Regions from separate parts of the Actimicrobium antarcticum genome, predicted to be linked through region 1. Evidence: riboswitches for the same ligand, from Rfam matches in the RefSeq annotation. Region 1 holds a riboswitch; the other holds the start of a gene.

The links. A riboswitch is a leader RNA that binds a small molecule or an ion and turns the genes downstream of it on or off. The one in region 1 is predicted to bind cyclic di-GMP.
Region 2: it holds a riboswitch for cyclic di-GMP, as region 1 does, so the genes downstream of both, ABD720_RS02170 (zinc metalloprotease) here and ABD720_RS15435 (spherulation-specific family 4 protein) in region 1, are expected to answer to the same signal.

The regions. Positions count from the first base shown of each region.
Region 1 covers NZ_BAAAZE010000013.1:5,146-14,419, reverse strand. Annotated here, with positions in the region: gene ABD720_RS15465 (hypothetical protein) at 1-163, shown strand, start outside; gene ABD720_RS15460 (alpha/beta fold hydrolase) at 435-1,502, shown strand; gene ABD720_RS15455 (hypothetical protein) at 1,569-2,126, shown strand; gene ABD720_RS15450 (MBL fold metallo-hydrolase) at 2,172-3,152, opposite strand; gene ABD720_RS15445 (ABC transporter substrate-binding protein) at 3,526-5,274, shown strand; gene ABD720_RS15440 (DMT family transporter) at 5,683-6,573, opposite strand; cyclic di-GMP riboswitch class I at 6,792-6,869, shown strand; gene ABD720_RS15435 (spherulation-specific family 4 protein) at 6,934-7,737, shown strand; gene ABD720_RS15430 (DUF1338 domain-containing protein) at 7,741-8,766, opposite strand; gene amaB (L-piperidine-6-carboxylate dehydrogenase) at 8,923-9,274, opposite strand, start outside.
Region 2 covers NZ_BAAAZE010000003.1:38,497-47,770, forward strand. Annotated here, with positions in the region: gene lnt (apolipoprotein N-acyltransferase) at 1-1,287, shown strand, start outside; gene glyQ (glycine--tRNA ligase subunit alpha) at 1,360-2,271, shown strand; gene glyS (glycine--tRNA ligase subunit beta) at 2,357-4,453, shown strand; gene gmhB (D-glycero-beta-D-manno-heptose 1,7-bisphosphate 7-phosphatase) at 4,450-5,010, shown strand; gene ABD720_RS02155 (lysophospholipid acyltransferase family protein) at 5,040-5,792, shown strand; gene ABD720_RS02160 (M48 family metallopeptidase) at 5,844-6,644, shown strand; gene gloA (lactoylglutathione lyase) at 6,695-7,084, shown strand; cyclic di-GMP riboswitch class I at 7,368-7,454, shown strand; gene ABD720_RS02170 (zinc metalloprotease) at 7,542-9,173, shown strand.

The DNA of each region.
Region 1 (9,274 bases):
ATGGGCCGGTACGCCAAACGCTGCAAATACCTTGATCAGCATGGGAAGAAATGTTGGCAAGTATTTTGGATTGCTTGATAAGCAAGGGAAGCCGACTGAATGGTACTACCGCTTTTTCCAAACGACACCCGACACCGCTCTCGAAAACGACATTGATACGTGAGTGTAGACATCAGGGCGATGATGGGGATGGGGCTGGCGCTTTAGGCCTGCCGACATTGTAAAGAACGATAGGGAGTGCGACACCGCTCGCATTCCCGTCGACAAGTCGGCGTTCTCAACCATCAGGCGCGCCTCCCTCTTCCGACGATGTCCAAAACGCTTCCCTCACCGACTCGGCCAGACGCCCTCATCCTCGCAGTGCAATTGTCCTCTGGACACAATCGTCATCTCTCAGTACGCTGCCCTTTCCGCGCATCCTGAAAGGCACCCGCATGAAACCCTCCGCCACACTGCTCTGCGCCGCCCTGACAATGACCCTGACCGCCATGCCGGTGCTGGCCGCCGACTTCCCTGCGCCCACCGAAGGTGACTGGATCGTGCGCGACTTCCGCTTTCGTTCCGGCGAAGTGCTGCCCGAACTGAAGCTGCATTACACCACCATCGGCGCGCCCACCGGCGAGCCGGTCCTGCTGTTGCATGGCACCACGCAGTCGGGCAGCAGCCTGCTGTCGCCGCTGTTCGGTGGCGAACTGTTCGGGCCCGGCCAGCCGCTGGATGCGAGCAAGTATTACGTCATCCTGCCCGACGCCATCGGTCACGGTAAATCCAGCAAGCCCTCCGATGGCATGCGCGCCAGCTTCCCGAAATACAGCACCGAAGACATGGTCGATGCGCAAAACCGGCTGGTCACCGAGCATCTCGGCGTGCGGCATTTGCGCATGGTGCTGGGGTACTCGATGGGCGGGATGGAAACCTGGATTTACGCGCAAAAATATCCCGGCATGATGGATGTCGCAGTGCCGATGGCGTCGCTGCCAATCGAGATGTCGGGCCGCAACTGGATGTTGCGACGCCTCATCATCGACACGATCCGCAACGATCCGTCCTGGATGCATGGCAATTACACGACCCAGCCACGCAGCGCACAATTTGCGTCGGTGTTCTTTGGGCTGGCCACCAATGGCGGTAACCAGGCGCTGCAAAAAGCCGCACCCACCCGCGAAAAAGCCGACGCCCTGCTCAATCAGCGCCTGGCCGCGCCCTTCCCGGCTGATGCCAATGATGTGCTGTATCAGTGGGAATCCTCGCGCGACTACAACCCGTCGGCCGGACTCGAACGCATCACCGCCACGCTCCTGGCCATCAACTCGGCCGACGATGAACGCAATCCGCCGGAGCTGGGAGTGATGGAACGGGAGCTGCGCCGCATTAAAAATGCACGACTGCTGCTGATACCGGGCAGTGACATGACGGCTGGTCACGGCACCGGATTCCAGGCGAAGTTGTGGAAAAAAGAATTGGCGACGTTGCTGGAAAATGCGCCGCGACTGGCAAAATAAGCGGGCGGCAAGTCCTGCCCGATAGCGCAATCATTGCCCCCGCCTGCAACGCAACAGGAGAACATCATGTTTGACAAGGAACGCTTTATTCAGGATTGCCAGTCCGCGCTGGCTGACGGTCAGGCAGCCATCAGGGAAGTCGTGGCAGAAGCCGTGTCTGACCGCGCAGGCATCATGGCCGAACTCGGCGAACCGGAACACGCCGGCATTGTTCCGCTGTACCGATCGGCAGACCTGACGATCATCAATTTTGTCTGGGCGCCCTACATGAGCCTGATGCCGCACAACCACCAGATGACGGCGGTGATCGGCATCTATTCCGGACGCGAAGACAATATCTTCTGGCGCCGTACCGACACCGCCATCGAAGCCGCCGGCGCCAAGTCCCTTGGTGAGGGCGAAGTGGCGACGCTCGGTCGCGACATCATTCACTCGGTCCTCAATCCGATCGGAAAAATGACGTCGGCGATCCATGTGTACGCCGGTGATTTTTTTGCGTCGCATGCACCGCGCAGCGGCTGGGACCACGAGACGCTGGTCGAAGGACCGTGGGATGTCGAGAAGGTGAAACTGATGTTCCAGGAAGCCGAGGAACGCTTCGGCGCGACGATGGAACGGCGCTGACAGAGGAGTACGGTTTTCCGTACTCCTCTGTCACACCATCAACGATCAGCAACCCGCGACGCACTTTCCTTCCGCATCAAAGTCCATCGACTTGCCGCTGACCGGCAGGTAGGTCGGTACCTTGACGGCTGCCTTGAACATCATGGTGCGTGTTCCCGGCAGCAGTTTTCCGTCTTTGGTGGCGGCTTCGTTGGCATGCGAGGCCAGCACGGCATTCGGCTGCACCAGATCGTTGATCACGTACGCCGCTTCCACCGGACCGGTTGAAAACGTGCCACCGATATTGAGCACGGCCAGTTTCGCTTTATAGAAACGCCGCACCACCATATCCTGATCGGCAATGATGCCGGTATCACCCGACAGATACACGGCCAGTCCGTTCGAGAACGTCAGCACATAACCACCCGGCGGACCGACGTAGGCAGTCAGCGCATTGTCGGTCAGTTCGTCGGCCAGATGGCCATGCAGGAATTTGGGATCGAGGCCGTTCGAATGCGCGGCCGGCACGCTGGCAATGCTCACGCCACCGATCTTGCTTTGCCCACCGAAGCGGACCAGACGCACCTGATCGGCAGTGCCGCCTGCGGCCTTGATCCGGTTGCTGAAAAAGCTGCCCATCTCGCCGCCGACAAAAAATTTGGCTTTTTTTGCCAGTACCACTTCTTCGCTGACCGACGATGGCGTGCTCTTCACCGAAAAATCCGGCGCAGCGCAGGTGCCGGCATTGGCCGCGGCCTGGTGGATGTCGCCGAGGTGGTCGCCGTGGACGTGGCTGAGCAGGACCGCGTCGATTTTGCCGAGGCGCGGATCGCTGCCGCCACGCACTGTGCGACCAGCGTCGTAAAGAATGCGCGTGCCATCCGGATCTTCAAAAATCAGCGCCCGGTCGGCGGCGCAGAATTCGCCGTCGTGGCTGCCGAGCGGCGTGATCCTGACAGTGGCTGAGTCGGCGGCGTTCGCCATCGACATGGCCAGAGTGCAGCAAGCTGCCAGTAACAGGGGGTTCACTACAGGGAGTTTTTTCATCAGGAGATCCTCAAGGATGGAAGGTGGCTGCCGCTGGATAAGCAGGCAGCGTCAGCCATTGAAGACAATATTGTCGGGAGCACAAGAGTACCTGTTCTGGCGGACATGGGTATGTGTTCGATCAGACATGGCTTTGACCGGGCGCTTGAGCGAGACATCAGGCACGCTTCGCGCAGTCGGATTTCTCAGCGCCGCTGTTCGAGTCTGACCGCGATGATTTTTTGCAAGGACCTGATTTCTCCCGATCAGGACGGTCATGGTCGAAGAATGATTCGCCAAGCCGCGCCTGAATTCGGGCTAAGATTCTGGCTCGAAAATAACGCAGCCGCGACAACGCGCTACGACCTTCATCCCCTGCCCTGAAAACCATACCATGATCGCTGCGCGCCTCACCTCCCTGCGCTGCTTCGCTGCAGCGTGCCTGCTATCGCTGTGTGTCCCCGCGAGCGCCGCAGACCCGTCGAAAACCCTGCACGTGGTGCTGCAAAACAGCGAGACCGTGCTCGATCCCGCGCAAGCCTCCGATATCAGCACGCTCAGCCTGATCGAAAACATTTTCGATGCCCCGCTGCGCTACGACTATCTGGCGCGACCGCTGACATTGCAACCGAATCTGACCACGGCAATGCCCGCCATCAGCGCCGACCGCAAGACCTATACGCTGACACTGAAGCGCGGCATCCGTTTCACGCCCGACCCCGCCTTCGGTGGCCAGCCGCGCGAGCTGGTGGCAGCTGACCTGATCTACAGCCTGCAGCGACATTACGATCCGGCGTTGAAGTCACCCTGGCTGTTTTTACTTGACGGAAAATTGGCCGGCGATACCCAACTCAAGCAGGGCAAGTTCGATCCCGACCGCGCCATCGCCGGCTTGACGGCACCGGATCGCTACACGCTGCAGATCGTCCTGAACCAGCCAGACAACAATTTCCTGTACCTGCTGGCGATGCCGGCGCTGTCGGTGGTGGCGCACGAAACCATCGCAGCGAAGTCCGCGCTTCCGGTCGGGACCGGACCGTATCGATTGACGCAATGGCAGCGCAGCAGCCGCCTGGTACTGGAGGCCAATCCGGATTTTCGCCCGACGGTATTTGGCGACAGCGGCACCGCCAATCCCGGAATTGCGCGTGCGCTGGCAGGCAAGTCACTGCCGCTGATCGGTCGTATCGACATCAAGGTGATCGAAGAACCGCAAGCGCGGGTACTCGGGTTCCTGAACCGTGATGTGGATTATCTGGAGCCGGTGCCGGCAGCGCTGGCGAAGCTGGTGCTGGAGGATGGCAAGCTCAAGCCCGAACTGATCGCGCAAGGCATCCGGCTGGCGCTGTTTCCGGAGATGGCACTGGATTATCTGTGGATGAACATGGAAGACCCGGTGCTCGGTGGCTATGCCTTGCCGCAGATTGCATTGCGCCGCGCCATCAGCCTGAGCTACCACCGCGCCGAAGATATCCGTGTGCTGTCGCAGGGGCTGGCGATTCCGGCTATGTCGCCACTGCCACCCAATGTCTTTGGCCACGACGCGGCCCCGGCCAGCGCGAGCGAATTCAATCCGGCACTGGCACGCGCCCTGCTCGACCGCTTCGGTTACCGCGACCGCAATGGCGATGGCTGGCGCGAGCAACCGGACGGCACACCGCTGATCCTGACGATGCATAGTCTGGCATCGAGCACCGGACGCCTGCGCGACGAACTGTGGGAACGCAGCCTGAAAGAGATCGGTATCCGGGTGGTCTTCAGCAGTGGCAAATTTACCGACCTGCTGAAAGCGGCGCGTCTGGGCAAGGTGCAGATGCTGGAATCGCAATGGATCGCGGACTTTCCGGATGGCGAGAATTTTTACCAGCTGCTGTACGGCCCCAACAGTGGTTCGGCGAACCGGGCGCGCTTTCGATTGCCGGCATTTGACCGGCTGTACGAACAGGCACTGCTGCTGCCGGACTCGCCGGCACGCAATGCGCTGTATCGCGAGATGAACCAGCTGGTGCAAGCGTATGCCCCGTGGGTGCTGCGCACCTATCCGCTGGCGGCCGATGTGCATCACCCGTGGCTGCAGAATTACCAGCGCCATCCGGTGATGCTGACGACATGGCGCTATCTGGATGTGGTGCCACGGCATTGAGTTGCGCTGCAATTTCGGGCGAGCGTGCTGGCGTCAGGAGAACAATATCAACAGGCAAAAAAATGCCCGCTACGAGAGCGGGCAAAATCTATATCAATTTGGGTAGACATAGAGGAGACAGGCAAACTATAAGGGTTGAGGCGGGGCAATGCTAATTTCCATTTGCAATATCAGTTATATGCTTTGCGAATGACAGCAACGATCAGGATAACGACGCGACCACCTTGCTTGAACCCTGCCACCCAGCGGCCAGCGACTGCAACAGCCAAAAAAAAGCCCGCTAAGAAAGCGGGCTGAATCTACATCAATTTGGGTAGACATAGAGGAGACGAACAAACTATAGGGGTTGCGATGAATCACCGCCAATTTTCTTTCGCCATATCTGATATGCGGACAACGCATAGTAGATCAGGCCGTTACCACCCCACGTGGACGCGCAGGCATCCACTGGCTGACGATCATTCCGGCAATCAGCAACGCCGCCCCCGCCAGACCACGCCAGGTCATGGTTTCACCCAGCCAGAAATACGCGGCGATCGCAGCACAGGCGGGCTCGAAAGCGTAAATGACCGCCGCTTCGTTGGCGCTGCTGTGGCGTTGTCCCCAGGTTTGCAATGAAATGATTGCCGCCGTGGCGAGTACCCCGAGATAGATAAAATTGACGGCGTTGTCGCGCATGGCCGCCTCCATGACGGGCCAGGCGACCGGATTGCGTGGCAGTTCCCACACCGACAACCAGAGCAGCGAACATAATGCGACCACCATGATCTGTACCGTCGTGAGCACCATCAGGCTGCTGGCCCGGCGGGTCAGCACTTCGAGCAGCTTGACGTAGACCCCGAAAAAAAATGCGCCGATCAGCGCCAGCGTATCGCCCGCGCTCCATGCGCCGCCATCCCAGCACAAGGCAAACAACCCGAGAATCGCCAGCGCGATGGCGATGACGATGCGCCGCTCGGGCGCTTTGCCGGCCAGCAGTCCCAGCATCGGCACCACCAGGACATTCAAGCCGGTCACGAAGGCGTTGCGGTTGGAACTGGTCAGCGCCAGTCCTTCGAGCTGCAACATGTAGCACAGGAACAAGGTCGCGCCGAGCAACGCGCCCAGCGCGCAATCGCGCAGGCTGGCGCGCAGCAGGAAAGGCGAGAGCAACAGGCCGGCCATCGCAAAACGGATCAGGATGATCCAGACCGCAGAAAAATGCTGCGTCAGGTCTTTCATGGCGGGGAATGTGGTGCCCCATACCAGGGTGACGATCAGCAGAGCCAGAATTCCGCGCAGGCGATGTGGGAAGAGCATGGTGGTTGGATTTTTTCAAAAAGAGGGAAGTATGCATCCGGAGATGCACTTCAGACATCAATGTCTGGCGAAAATGACCGAAGGGAATCAGCTAATGATGATCAAACATAAAATCAAACAAAGAGAATAATTTCTCAAAAGAAATTTATGATATATTTCATGGATGCAATGTTTAGTGATCTGATCAGATAGTACCGTCGTCACACAACACAGCGATCAAGTAACACCGGCAAACCTGGAGTAATCCAGCGACGCAAAGCTACAGGGGCTTCTCCGGAAGTCAGCCAGCTACCTGACAGCATCCCGCTGCCAGGCCAACCTTCAGCGCGTCCATGGGACGGCTCGAAAAAAGGCAAAGTCATGACCTCCGTTTCCCGCTCCTTCACACCACTGCATCGCATTGTCCGCGCTGTCTATTCGGCGCTCTGCCTGATGTTGTTTGCCACCGGCACCCAGGCGGCAATCTATCGCGAGGCACTGGTGCCGGCGTATTTCTATCCCAGCCCGAATAGCACGGCGTGGCACAGCCTGAACCTGCTGGCCAAACAAATGCCAACGACCGCGATCATGAATCCGAACAGCGGTCCCGGCACCCGGCTCGATCCGAACTATGTCACGGCGATTGAACGGCTGCATGTCGCTGGCGGCAAAGTGATTGCCTATGTCTCGACGTCGTACGGCAATCGCCGCCTGTCGGACGTCACGAAGGACATCAATACCTATCTGGCGTTTTACAAGGTCGATGGCTTTTTCATTGATGAGATGACCAACGATAGTAGCCGGGCCCATTTGCAGTACTACCAATCGCTGTACAACTACGTCAAAGCGCTGTCGCCGACCTACACGGTGACCGGCAATCCGGGCACCAATGTGCCGGAACAATACGCCACGTTGCCGCTGGCCGATAAATTCGTGGTGTTCGAAGACAGCCTGCAAAATTTCAAGCGGTATGTCGCACCAGCCTGGATGGCGCGCCATCCGGCCAGCCGTTTTGCCAGCATCGTCCACACCAGCCCGAGGACGCAAATGGCCGTGGTCATGAAACTCAACAGCACCCGTGGCATCGCCGGATTGTTCGTGACCTCGCTGGGCATGCCCGACCCGTACTTCAAGTTGCCGGCCAGATGGGGCGCAGACGTGTCACAGGCAGTCTCGCTGCAATAGCGTTCAGGACCCGGCGGCAGTCATTCTGAAAATACCCTGCGCGTTTCCGGTATCAAAACTCAGGTCTAGCCGCGTACCCGCCGCATCGTGAATCAGGTCGCGGCTGATGAATTCATAAAAGCTGCCCGGCACGTCGCGCTCGACCAACGTGCCGTCGGCAGCAATGAACTGCCGCGTCACGCTATCGGCCAGAAACGCGGTCTGGCGGACCCGGCCATTGGCCGACACTTCCACGCTCTGCTTCATCGGACGCCGCAATCCCTGTTGCGCCAGCGCTACCTGCGCCACATCCGCCACACGGTCGGTCACATGATTGAACATGTTGCCCTCGGTCGTGATCCACGCCATTTCAGCCGATTCAGCCCGCAGGATCTCGTAGTCGGCCAGACTCGGCGTGGCGTGCTGACGTGCAAAACAGCCACGCAACGCCGTCAGTAAGGTGATCGCATCGGTCACCGACAAGCGGTCATTACGGCCGATGTCCTGCAACAGCGCCTGCGCTTTCGGCGACAGCGGTTCCTGCGAACTCGCTACCACGCGCGTCACGGCAGCCTGGAAAGCTGCCGAAAATTTCTCCGGATGCAGTTCGCTGACGAAGAACTGCGCAATCTGTTCCGGACTGTCCTGCTGCGCATACGAGCGCCCCGTCATGCCAATGCGATCCAGCGGAAAGACGCCATTGAGGCGGTACCCGAGCGGCTCCAGTATCCGCGTGAACGCAGTCTCGCCCGGCGGCAGCGCACCGTTGTCCTGCCACAGCACCGTGCGCAAGGCGCCGTGGTCGTGGAACACCTTGCCGCCTCGCGCTGCGACTTCTTCGGTGTAGCGGCGACCGGTCGGCACCCGCAACAACAGATCGTGGAACAGCACCATGTTGAGGGCCTGGGCCATTTCCTTGCGCGAGACCTGGCCGCATTCCCAGTTCGAAAAGAGCGCCGGTATCGTCATCAGCCGATTGACCTGCGCTGCGCCATCGGCGCCGATGACCTTCTCGACCAGGTTGGCGAGATTGGTATTGTTGGTGCTCATGAAGAGTTCCTGTGTAACGGAATGACAGTCTGCGGGACCAGTGGTCTCGCAGCCGGAATGACAGTGACCGAGGCGACGGCGCGACAATTCGCGGCGGCCCCGGTCGACCAGTACTTCGCCGATGGCGGGAAAGTCGATACGCATGGTCGGTCCGCCTTACAGATCAAAACTGATGCCCTGCGCCAGCGGCAGGGAATGGCTGTAGTTGATCGTGTTGGTGGCGCGTCGCATGTAACCCTTCCAGGCATCCGAGCCGGATTCGCGACCGCCGCCGGTTTCTTTTTCACCACCGAACGCACCGCCGATTTCGGCACCACTGGGTCCGATATTGACGTTGGCGATACCGCAATCGCTGCCGACCACGCTCAGAAAGGTTTCGGCTTCGCGCAGGTCGGTCGTGAAGATGCTCGATGACAGTCCTTGCGGCACGGCGTTGTTCAGCGCAATCGCCTGCTCCAGGCTCTGGTAGCGCACCACGTATAGGATGGGCGCGAAGGTTTCGTGATGC
Region 2 (9,274 bases), on a different contig from region 1:
CCGGCACCGGTAACGGTGATTGCCGTGGCCGGACTGGCGCTGTTCCTGGCCGGACTGATGGCCGGCGCCACCGGACTGGCCGCCGCGCTGCGGCAACGCTGGGACAGTGCCCCCCGGGTATTGCTACTGCTGTTACTGCCGGCTCTGTTCATGCTGGCCGAATGGACGCGGGCGTGGATATTTACCGGATTCCCGTGGCTTGCGGCTGGCTATGCCCACCAGAGCGGACCGCTGGCGGGCTTTGCGCCGGTCATTGGCGTGTACGGTATCGGCTTGCTCAGCGCAGTGATTGCCGGTGCACTGGTCCTGCTGCCGAGACACAAATGGCTGGCACTGTTGCCGGCCGTGCTATTTATTGGCGGCGCGGTCCTGCAGCAGATCAACTGGACTGCGCCCTTCGGCAAACCGATCACGGTGCGTCTGCTGCAAGGCAACGTGCCGCAGGAAATGAAGTTCAACCCGGACCGCATACCCGACACGTTGATCAATTATTACGACCTGATCACGGCCAAACCCGCCGACCTGATCGTGACACCCGAAACCGCCCTGCCACTGCTGGCAAACCAGTTGCCGCCAGATTATCTGCCGCGCCTGGGCACATTTGCGCGCAACACCGGCAGCCATTTGCTCGTCGGCGTACCGATCGCCGACAGTGCGCAGCATTACACCAACAGCGTGCTCGGCATCGGCAGCGGCGGCCTGGTGTCCTACCGCTACGACAAACATCATCTGGTGCCATTTGGCGAATTCATTCCGCTGGGTTTTCGCTGGTTCATCGACATGATGCAGATGCCGCTGGGCGACTTTAGCCGTGGCGCGGTGCAACAGGTGCCAATGCCCGTCAAGGATCAGTGGGTCTTGCCGAACATCTGCTACGAAGATCTGTTTGGCGAAGAGATCGCCGACCAGCTCAGCGGCAATGGCGCGCAAGCCACGCTGCTGCTCAATGTCTCGAACATTGCCTGGTTCGGCAACTCGATCGCGCTGCCGCAGCATCTGCAGATCTCGCAAATGCGCTCGCTCGAAACTGGCCGGCCGATGCTGCGTGCCACCAATACGGGCGCGACCGCCGTGATCGACCAGAAGGGCCGCGTGCTGCACAGCCTGCAGCCACTCACCGCTGGCGTGCTGGACGCCTCGGTACAAGGTTATCGCGGTACCACGCCGTATATTTTGCTGGGCAACCGGCTGATCCTGGCGATTGCCGCCGCAATGCTGCTGCTGGCAGGCGTGCTTGGCCGCAAAAAGGTGGCCGGGCGCGTGCCCGGCTCACCCGAAAACCGCTAAAATCCCTCTCTTTGCTGTGATCCTGTCGGGATCAGGCACGACAACCCCTACTTCCGCTGCGATCCGAACCAGATGCTCACATTCCAACAAGTCATTCTCAAACTGCAAGAATACTGGGCTGCCCAGGGCTGTGCCTTGCTGCAACCGTACGACATGGAAGTCGGCGCCGGCACCTCGCATACCGCGACCTTCCTGCGCGCAATCGGCCCGGAGCCATGGCGCGCTGCCTACGTGCAGCCTTCGCGCCGTCCGAAAGATGGTCGCTACGGTGAAAATCCGAACCGCATGCAGCACTATTACCAATACCAGGTAGTCCTGAAGCCCGCGCCGGAAAACATCCTGGAACTGTACCTCGGCTCGCTCGAAGCGCTCGGCCTGGATCTCAAGCAAAACGATGTGCGCTTCGTTGAAGATGACTGGGAAAACCCGACGCTGGGCGCCTGGGGCCTGGGCTGGGAAGTCTGGCTCAATGGCATGGAAGTCACGCAATTCACGTATTTCCAGCAGGTCGGCGGGCTCGATTGCAAACCGGTGCTGGGTGAAATCACCTACGGCATCGAGCGCCTGGCGATGTATTTGCAAGGTGTGGAAAATGTCTATGACCTGGTCTGGACCGAACGCAGCGACCACGGCGTGACACGCAACCTGACTTACGGCGACGTGTTCCACCAGAACGAAGTCGAGCAATCGACCTACAACTTCGAACACGCGAATACCGATTTCCTGTTTTCTCAATTCACCAGTTTCGAGTCCGAAGCCAAGCGCCTGATGGAGTTGTCGCTGACACTGCCGGCCTACGAAATGATCCTGAAGGCAGCGCACAGTTTCAACATGCTCGACGCCCGTGGCGCGATTTCGGTGACCGAACGCGCCGCCTATATCGGCCGTATCCGCACGCTGTCGCGCGCGGTCGCAGCGGCCTATCTGGCATCGCGTGAAAAACTCGGGTTCCCGATGTGCGGTGACCCGCGCCAGGTCGCCTGAAACAGGGTGATGCACACCCTGGCCTCTCCCTTTTCACTATGTGCTGCCGGCCGTCGGCAGCCTGCTCCGGAATGACTGCTTAAACATGAATCAAACGCTACTGGTCGAACTGCTTACCGAAGAACTGCCGCCCAAGGCGCTTGCCAAACTGGGCGAGGCCTTCGCCCAAGGCGTGGCGCAGGGATTGGCATCGCGCCATTTTCTGGAGACAGCGTCGGTCACCACGACCTATGCCTCGCCACGCCGACTGGCCGTGACGATCACGCAAGTGCGTGCGGTCTCGCCCACCAAAACCATGCGCGACAAGGTCCTGCCGGTCTCGGTGGCACTGGATGCGGAAGGCAACCCGAGCGCACCGCTGCTGAAAAAACTGGCAGCGATGGCCGTGGCGATTCCCGGCGCGACACCGACGCTGGCCGATCTGGAGCGTGCTGCCGATGGCAAGGCCGAGAGTTTTTTCTACAATTACAGCGCGCCGGGTGCCTCGCTGCGCGATGGCCTGCAACAGGTACTGGAAGAAGCCATCGCCAAATTGCCGATCCCGAAGCTGATGAGCTACCAGCGTCCCGATGGCAGTACCGTACAATTCGTGCGTCCGGTGCATCGGCTGATCGCGCTGTTCGGCGATGAATTGCTGCCGCTGTCGCTGCTGGGACTCCACGCCGGGCGGGTCACGCTGGGCCACCGCTTTCTGTCGGAGGGCGAATTACGCATCACCGACGCCGACAGCTACGGCACGATCCTCGAACAGCAGGGCAGCGTCATTGCCGATCCGGTGGCCCGCAAGGAAACCATCCGCGCGGCGCTGCTGGCAGCGGCCGGTGACGACAAGGTGCTGATGCCCGAAGCGCTGCTCGACGAAGTCGCCGCACTGGTCGAATGGCCGGTGGTGTATGCCTGCCATTTCGAGGAAGAATTCCTGGCGGTGCCGCAGGAATGCCTGATCCTGACGATGCAGACCAACCAGAAATATTTTGCGCTGACCGACAACGATGGCAAGCTGCGCTCACGGTTCCTGATCGTCTCGAACATCGCCACCGCCGATCCGCAGCACATCATCGGCGGCAACGAGCGCGTGGTGCGGCCGCGCCTGTCGGATGCAAAATTCTTTTTCGAGCAGGACAAGAAAAAATCACTGGCGGACCGCTTGCCCGGCCTGTCGAGCGTGGTGTACCACAACAAACTCGGCACGCAAGCACAACGCACCGAACGCGTCGCCACACTGGCAGGCAAGATCGCGCTGGCGCTGGGTGCCGATGTGGCACTGGCTGAACGCGGCGCGTTGCTGGCAAAGACCGATCTGATCACTGACATGGTCGGTGAATTCCCTGAGCTGCAAGGCATCATGGGTGCGTATTACGCCCGTCACGATGGCGAACCGGCCGAAGTCGCGCTGGCCATTTCCGAGCACTACCAGCCGCGTTTTGCCGGCGATGCGTTGCCGTCCAGCGTGACCGGCACCACCGTGGCGCTGGCCGACAAGCTCGAAACCCTGGTCGGCATCTGGGGCATCGGCCTGCAACCGACCGGCGACAAGGACCCGTTTGCGCTGCGCCGCCATGCACTGGGCGTGCTGCGGATGATGATCGAAAAGCGCCTGCCGCTGTCGCTGTCGGGCGTGCTGGCCGATACCGCGAATCTGTTTGCCGGCAATCCGGCCTTCACCGTGCCCGGCCCCGCGCTGCTGGCATTCATGTTCGACCGGTTGCGCGGTCTGCTGCGCGAACGCGGCTTTACGCCGAATGAAATCGAAGCGGTCGTGGCGCAGCAACCCGATGTACTCGACAACATCATCGACCGGCTCGATGCAGTGCATGCCTTCGCCGCCCTGCCCGAAGCCGAGTCGCTGGCCGCCGCCAACAAGCGCATCACGAATATCCTGAAAAAGACCGACATCGTTCCCGGCGTCGTCCACAACGGCCTGCTGCGTGAAGTGGCCGAAGAAGCGCTGTATGGCGCGATGACGCTGTTGCAGCCGCACGTCGACGCAGCCTTTGCGGCCGGTGACTTCAGCGGCACGCTGCTGTCGCTGGCGCGTTTGCGTCACAACGTCGATGCGTTTTTCAAGGATGTGATGGTGATGGCCGAGGATGAACAACTGCGCGCCAACCGGATCGCCCTGCTGTCGCAATTGCACACGATGATGAACCGGGTGGCCGACATCTCGACCCTGGCCACATGAGCGAGCGCACCCCTCCGGTCAAGCTGATCATCCTCGACCGCGATGGCGTGATCAATCTCGACTCCGACGCGTTCATCAAGTCGCCGGAGGAATGGATTCCGATTCCCGGTTCGATGGAAGCGATCGCCCGCCTGAACCAGGCAGCTTATCGCGTGGTGGTGGCGACCAACCAGTCGGGAATAGCCCGCGGATTATTTTCGATGCACGCGCTCAATGCGATCCACCAGAAAATGCACGATGCCGCCCAACAGGCCGGCGCCGACATCGATGCAGTGTTCTTTTGCCCGCATGCGGCGGACGCCAATTGCGATTGCCGCAAACCCAAACCGGGACTGCTGCATGAAATCGCCAGTCGCTATGAAGTCAGCATGAAAGGTGTACCGACCGTCGGTGATTCGCTGCGCGACCTGCAGGCCGGTTATGTGGTGGGTTGCGTGCCGTTCCTGGTTCGCACCGGCAAGGGAATCGTGACCGAAGCCAAGGGCGGCCTGCCGCCGGGCACGACGGTCTTCGACACGCTGAGCGCCGTGGTTGACCATTTGCTGACACCCGCCTGACCCTTCTTTTTTCCTGTTCCGGAGTTTCGATGTCTCGTTTTATCCTGCTGTTGCGCTCGCTGCTTTTTCTGGTTGTCATGGTGCTGGTCACGATTCCGTGGGCCTGTATCTGCTTCGTGGCCTTGCCGTTGCCCTACGGCGCGCGTTATTTCATTACCTCACGCTGGAACGTGTTCGTGATCTGGCTGGCAAAGATAGTGTGCGGGATTCGCTATGAGGTGCGTGGCGTGACGAACCTGCCGGATGCGCCGGTGATCCTGTTGTGCAAGCATCAGTCCGCTTGGGAAACGATTTTCCTGTTGTCGGAAATGCCGCGCCCGTTGATTTTCGTGCTGAAAAAAGAATTGCTGTACGTACCGTTTTTTGGCTGGGCGCTGGCGCTGCTGCGCATGATCCCGATTGATCGCAGCAATGGCCGCGACGCCTTTGCCCAGGTCGTGGTACAGGGCCGCAAGCGCCTGGCCGATGGCCAGTGGGTCATCATGTTCCCGGAAGGCACCCGTACTGCAGTCGGTGGTCAGGGCAAGTACAAGGGTGGCGGTGCACGGCTGGCGGTCGAAACCAATACCGTGGTGGTACCGATCGCGGTCAATTCCGGCGAATGCTGGCCCAAGAATTCCTTCATCAAGAAGCCGGGTCTGGTGACCGTATCGATAGGGGCGCCCATTTCATCCGAGGGCAAGACACCCGCCGAACTGATGCAGGCGGTCGAAAACTGGATCGAGTCCGAAATGCGGGTGATTTCGCCGACCATGTATGCGACGCCGTTCGTGCCCAAATAGCGGAATCTCCCTGCCGTGACCCAGCCGCGCAATCTTTCTGCCGATGCGAACCTGCTGAGCACACAGCAGGATCTGTTTGCGGCGGAACTGACGCCACTGTCCGCACAGGGCACTGGCAGCGCGACAAGCCCGAAACGTCGCCTGCATATCGGCAACCACATCCTCGAATTCAGTCTGAAGCGCTCGACGCGGCGCACCATCGGTTTCCTGATTAATGATGACGGGCTGCGGGTGACGGCGCCACGCTGGGTCTCGGTGGCCGAAATCGATAATGTGGTGCGCGACAAGCAACGCTGGATTTTTGCCAAGCTCAATGAACGCCGCGACCGCAAGGCGCGCCAGTTGCCGGCGGCCATGCAGTGGAGCGATGGCGCTGCGGTACCGTATCTGGGCGGCACGCTGACATTGCGGATCGTGGCGCATCAGCGCAGTACCATTTCGTGCAATCTGGAATTGGCAGAACTGATGGTTTGCCTGCCGGTCGATGCCAGCGAACAGCAGCGCAAGGAATGTGTGCAAGCGTGGCTGCAACTGGAAGCAAAACGGATCTTTGGCGAACGCCTGCCGCTGTACGCCGACAAGCTGGGTGTGCGCTACCAGTCGTATGCGCTGTCCTCGGCGACGCGCCAATGGGGCTCGTGTACCGCCGATGGCCGTATCCGGCTGAACTGGCGATTGATCCATTTTTCATTGCCATTAATCGATTATGTTGTTGCTCACGAGTTATCACACTTGCTTGAAATGAACCATGGCCCGCGATTCTGGTCTACCGTGCAATCGATCTTTCCGGAGTTCGAGGTAGCACGAAAAACTTTAAGGCAACAAGCTCCGGCGACCTTGCCCGCCTTTTGATGCACCGCTGGCCGCACTCCTGCGGCAGTTTTATTTTTCGGAGAAATGCTTTGCGTCTACTTCACACCATGTTGCGCGTCGGCAACTTGCAACGCTCGATTGATTTTTATACCAACGTCATGGGCATGACCCTGTTGCGTACCAGTGATAATCCATCCCAGAAATACACGCTCGCCTTTGTCGGTTACGGCAAAAACCCGGAACATGCCGAACTCGAACTGACCTGGAATTATGGTGTCGAGAGCTATGACCAGGGCACTGCCTACGGCCACATTGCGATCGCCGTGGAAGACGCTGCACAGACCTGCGCCGCGATCAAGCAAAGCGGCGGCACAGTCACCCGCGACGCCGGCCCTGTCAAAGGCGGCAGCACCGTCATCGCCTTCGTGCAAGATCCGGATGGCTACAAAATCGAACTCATTGAGCGCAAGCCGATGTGATTTGCCAACAGTTGCCAGCCCAGATGATCTGGCCAGGCAACTAGATGTCGTGTTGCAATTTTCTCAAAAGAAAGTACAGTGGCTATGTTTTCAAGCCATGCCACGCACTTATCTGACATCGATAGACAAGAACACGTCTGACATGGGTTCGCCGGAACAGTACAACAGCAGGGATAAACAAGACAACGAAATAGCGTTACCTCTTCATGGGCCTGGTGATCATTTCCAGTGCACGACAAAGTTAACAACGATTAACTGGTGTTGAGTACCGCGCTGTCATTTATTTGCTAATTGGCAAACTCATTGAAAAATGGGGACGCAAAGCCTCCGGCCTACGGTCTGCAAAGATCACGGTAGCGGGGCTGCATGAAAAAATGATCCTGCCAGATGGACAGGATGATTCTTTCTTCGTCCGCGCCAACCCCTTGTTTGTATCTCATCCTTACAAGGGAATTCAATGAAGCAACCTGTATCGCGGAAGGTGGTCGTCCGCACCCTGATCACCACCGCTACCCTCGCAGTCACCGGCCTCGGTATCGATGCCGTCACCACCCCGAATAACCAGACAGTTGCGCCGGTCGCCACTGCCACGGCCGCTACGACAGGCAATCGATGGAATGCCCATCCGATGCTGCTGGCGCAATCGATGCTGGTCAGCGCCGGCACTGCCGATTCGGTCAGCCCGCAGGAGATGCCGCTTGCCCCCGCAGCACCGTCAACTCTCAGCCAGGAAACGATGGCATCCATGGAAATGCCGGCGGACTTTGTGCCCGCCAGCGCTACCGGTGTCACCGGCAATGCCCCATTCGCCCGGATCGCACTGAATGGCTTTTCATCCGGCAGCGCGGCGATCGCCCAACTGGGTGGTCATCTCGACGCGGTGGCGCAGTGGTACGGCATGAGCAATACCGAATTCCGCCAGATGCTGCTTACGGACAGCAGCGTACACATCGATCGCAAGGGCCGTGTACTGCATATCGATCAAGAACTCGCAGTTGGCCTGAAGAACGGATCTGTGATGGCCACCACGACTGTCTCGACATCGGTGGCGGCAGCTGGCGGCGCCAGCCCGTTTCCGCTATCGGAAACTTTCCTGCTGCACAGCAAGCCGGGTTCGACCCGTGTGCTATACCTCGACTTCACAGGCCAAGGTAGCTATCCGGCATTTGACATGGATGGCGTACCGTCGACCTTCAGTACCGCCGAACGTCTGGTGATCCAGCGCGTGATGTTGCGCGTAGCGGAAGATTATTCAGCCTTCGATGTCGACGTCACGACCGAGCCGCCCGTGAACGTCAGTGGCAAAATCGGCGCGACGATATTAATCACACCGCGCTCGATCAATGCAGGTGGCTACACGTACATGAATTCGTTCAGGACGTTCACGCCCGGTAACGCTTCATCCTTTTGCTACCCGAATAATCTGGCCTATGTCGAAAAATACATTGCCGAATGTGTTTCGCACGAGCTCGGTCATACGCTGGGCCTGACCCATCAGGGTGTGTCGCCGTCAACGTCTTACTACAGCGGTCAGGGCTCCGGCGATACGGGTTGGGCCCCGATCATGGGCGTAGGCTATTACAAGAACCTGACGCAATGGTCGAAAGGCGAGTACCTGAACGCCAACAACCAGCAGGACCCGTATGCGACGATGGCCAAATTGGGGTTGCTGCCACGTGCCGATGACCATGGCGACACGATTGCCAAGGCCGACGCATTGATATCGAGAAGTGCCAATGGCCTGAACAATCTGAGCGGTTTTGGTCGCATCGAAACGCCAGGCAGCGTCGATATGTTCAAGTTCGCAGCAGGCGCCGGACCCGTCAGCCTGACCGTGGCCGGCTCGATGCTTGGCAGCGATCTGGACGTTGCCGTCCAACTGCTGGATGGCAATGGCAGGGTACTGGCTGCCAGTACCAGCGCCACCACCACGCTGACCAAGACGCTCAGTCTGAACTTGCCAGCCAAAAGTACTTATTACTTGAAAGTAACTGGTGCCGGCCGCGGTGATCCAAAGGCTACCGGGTACAGCAACTACGGCAATCTTGGTGAGTACAAGATCACAGGGAGCGCTGCACTGGCGAACTGAGCATTGATGCCAGCCAGGTATACGGCCGTCGCGAACGATTGAAGGCCGACGTTCACATAGTGATGCCAGACACGGCACGCGAACTTGGCGTCACTTCCAAG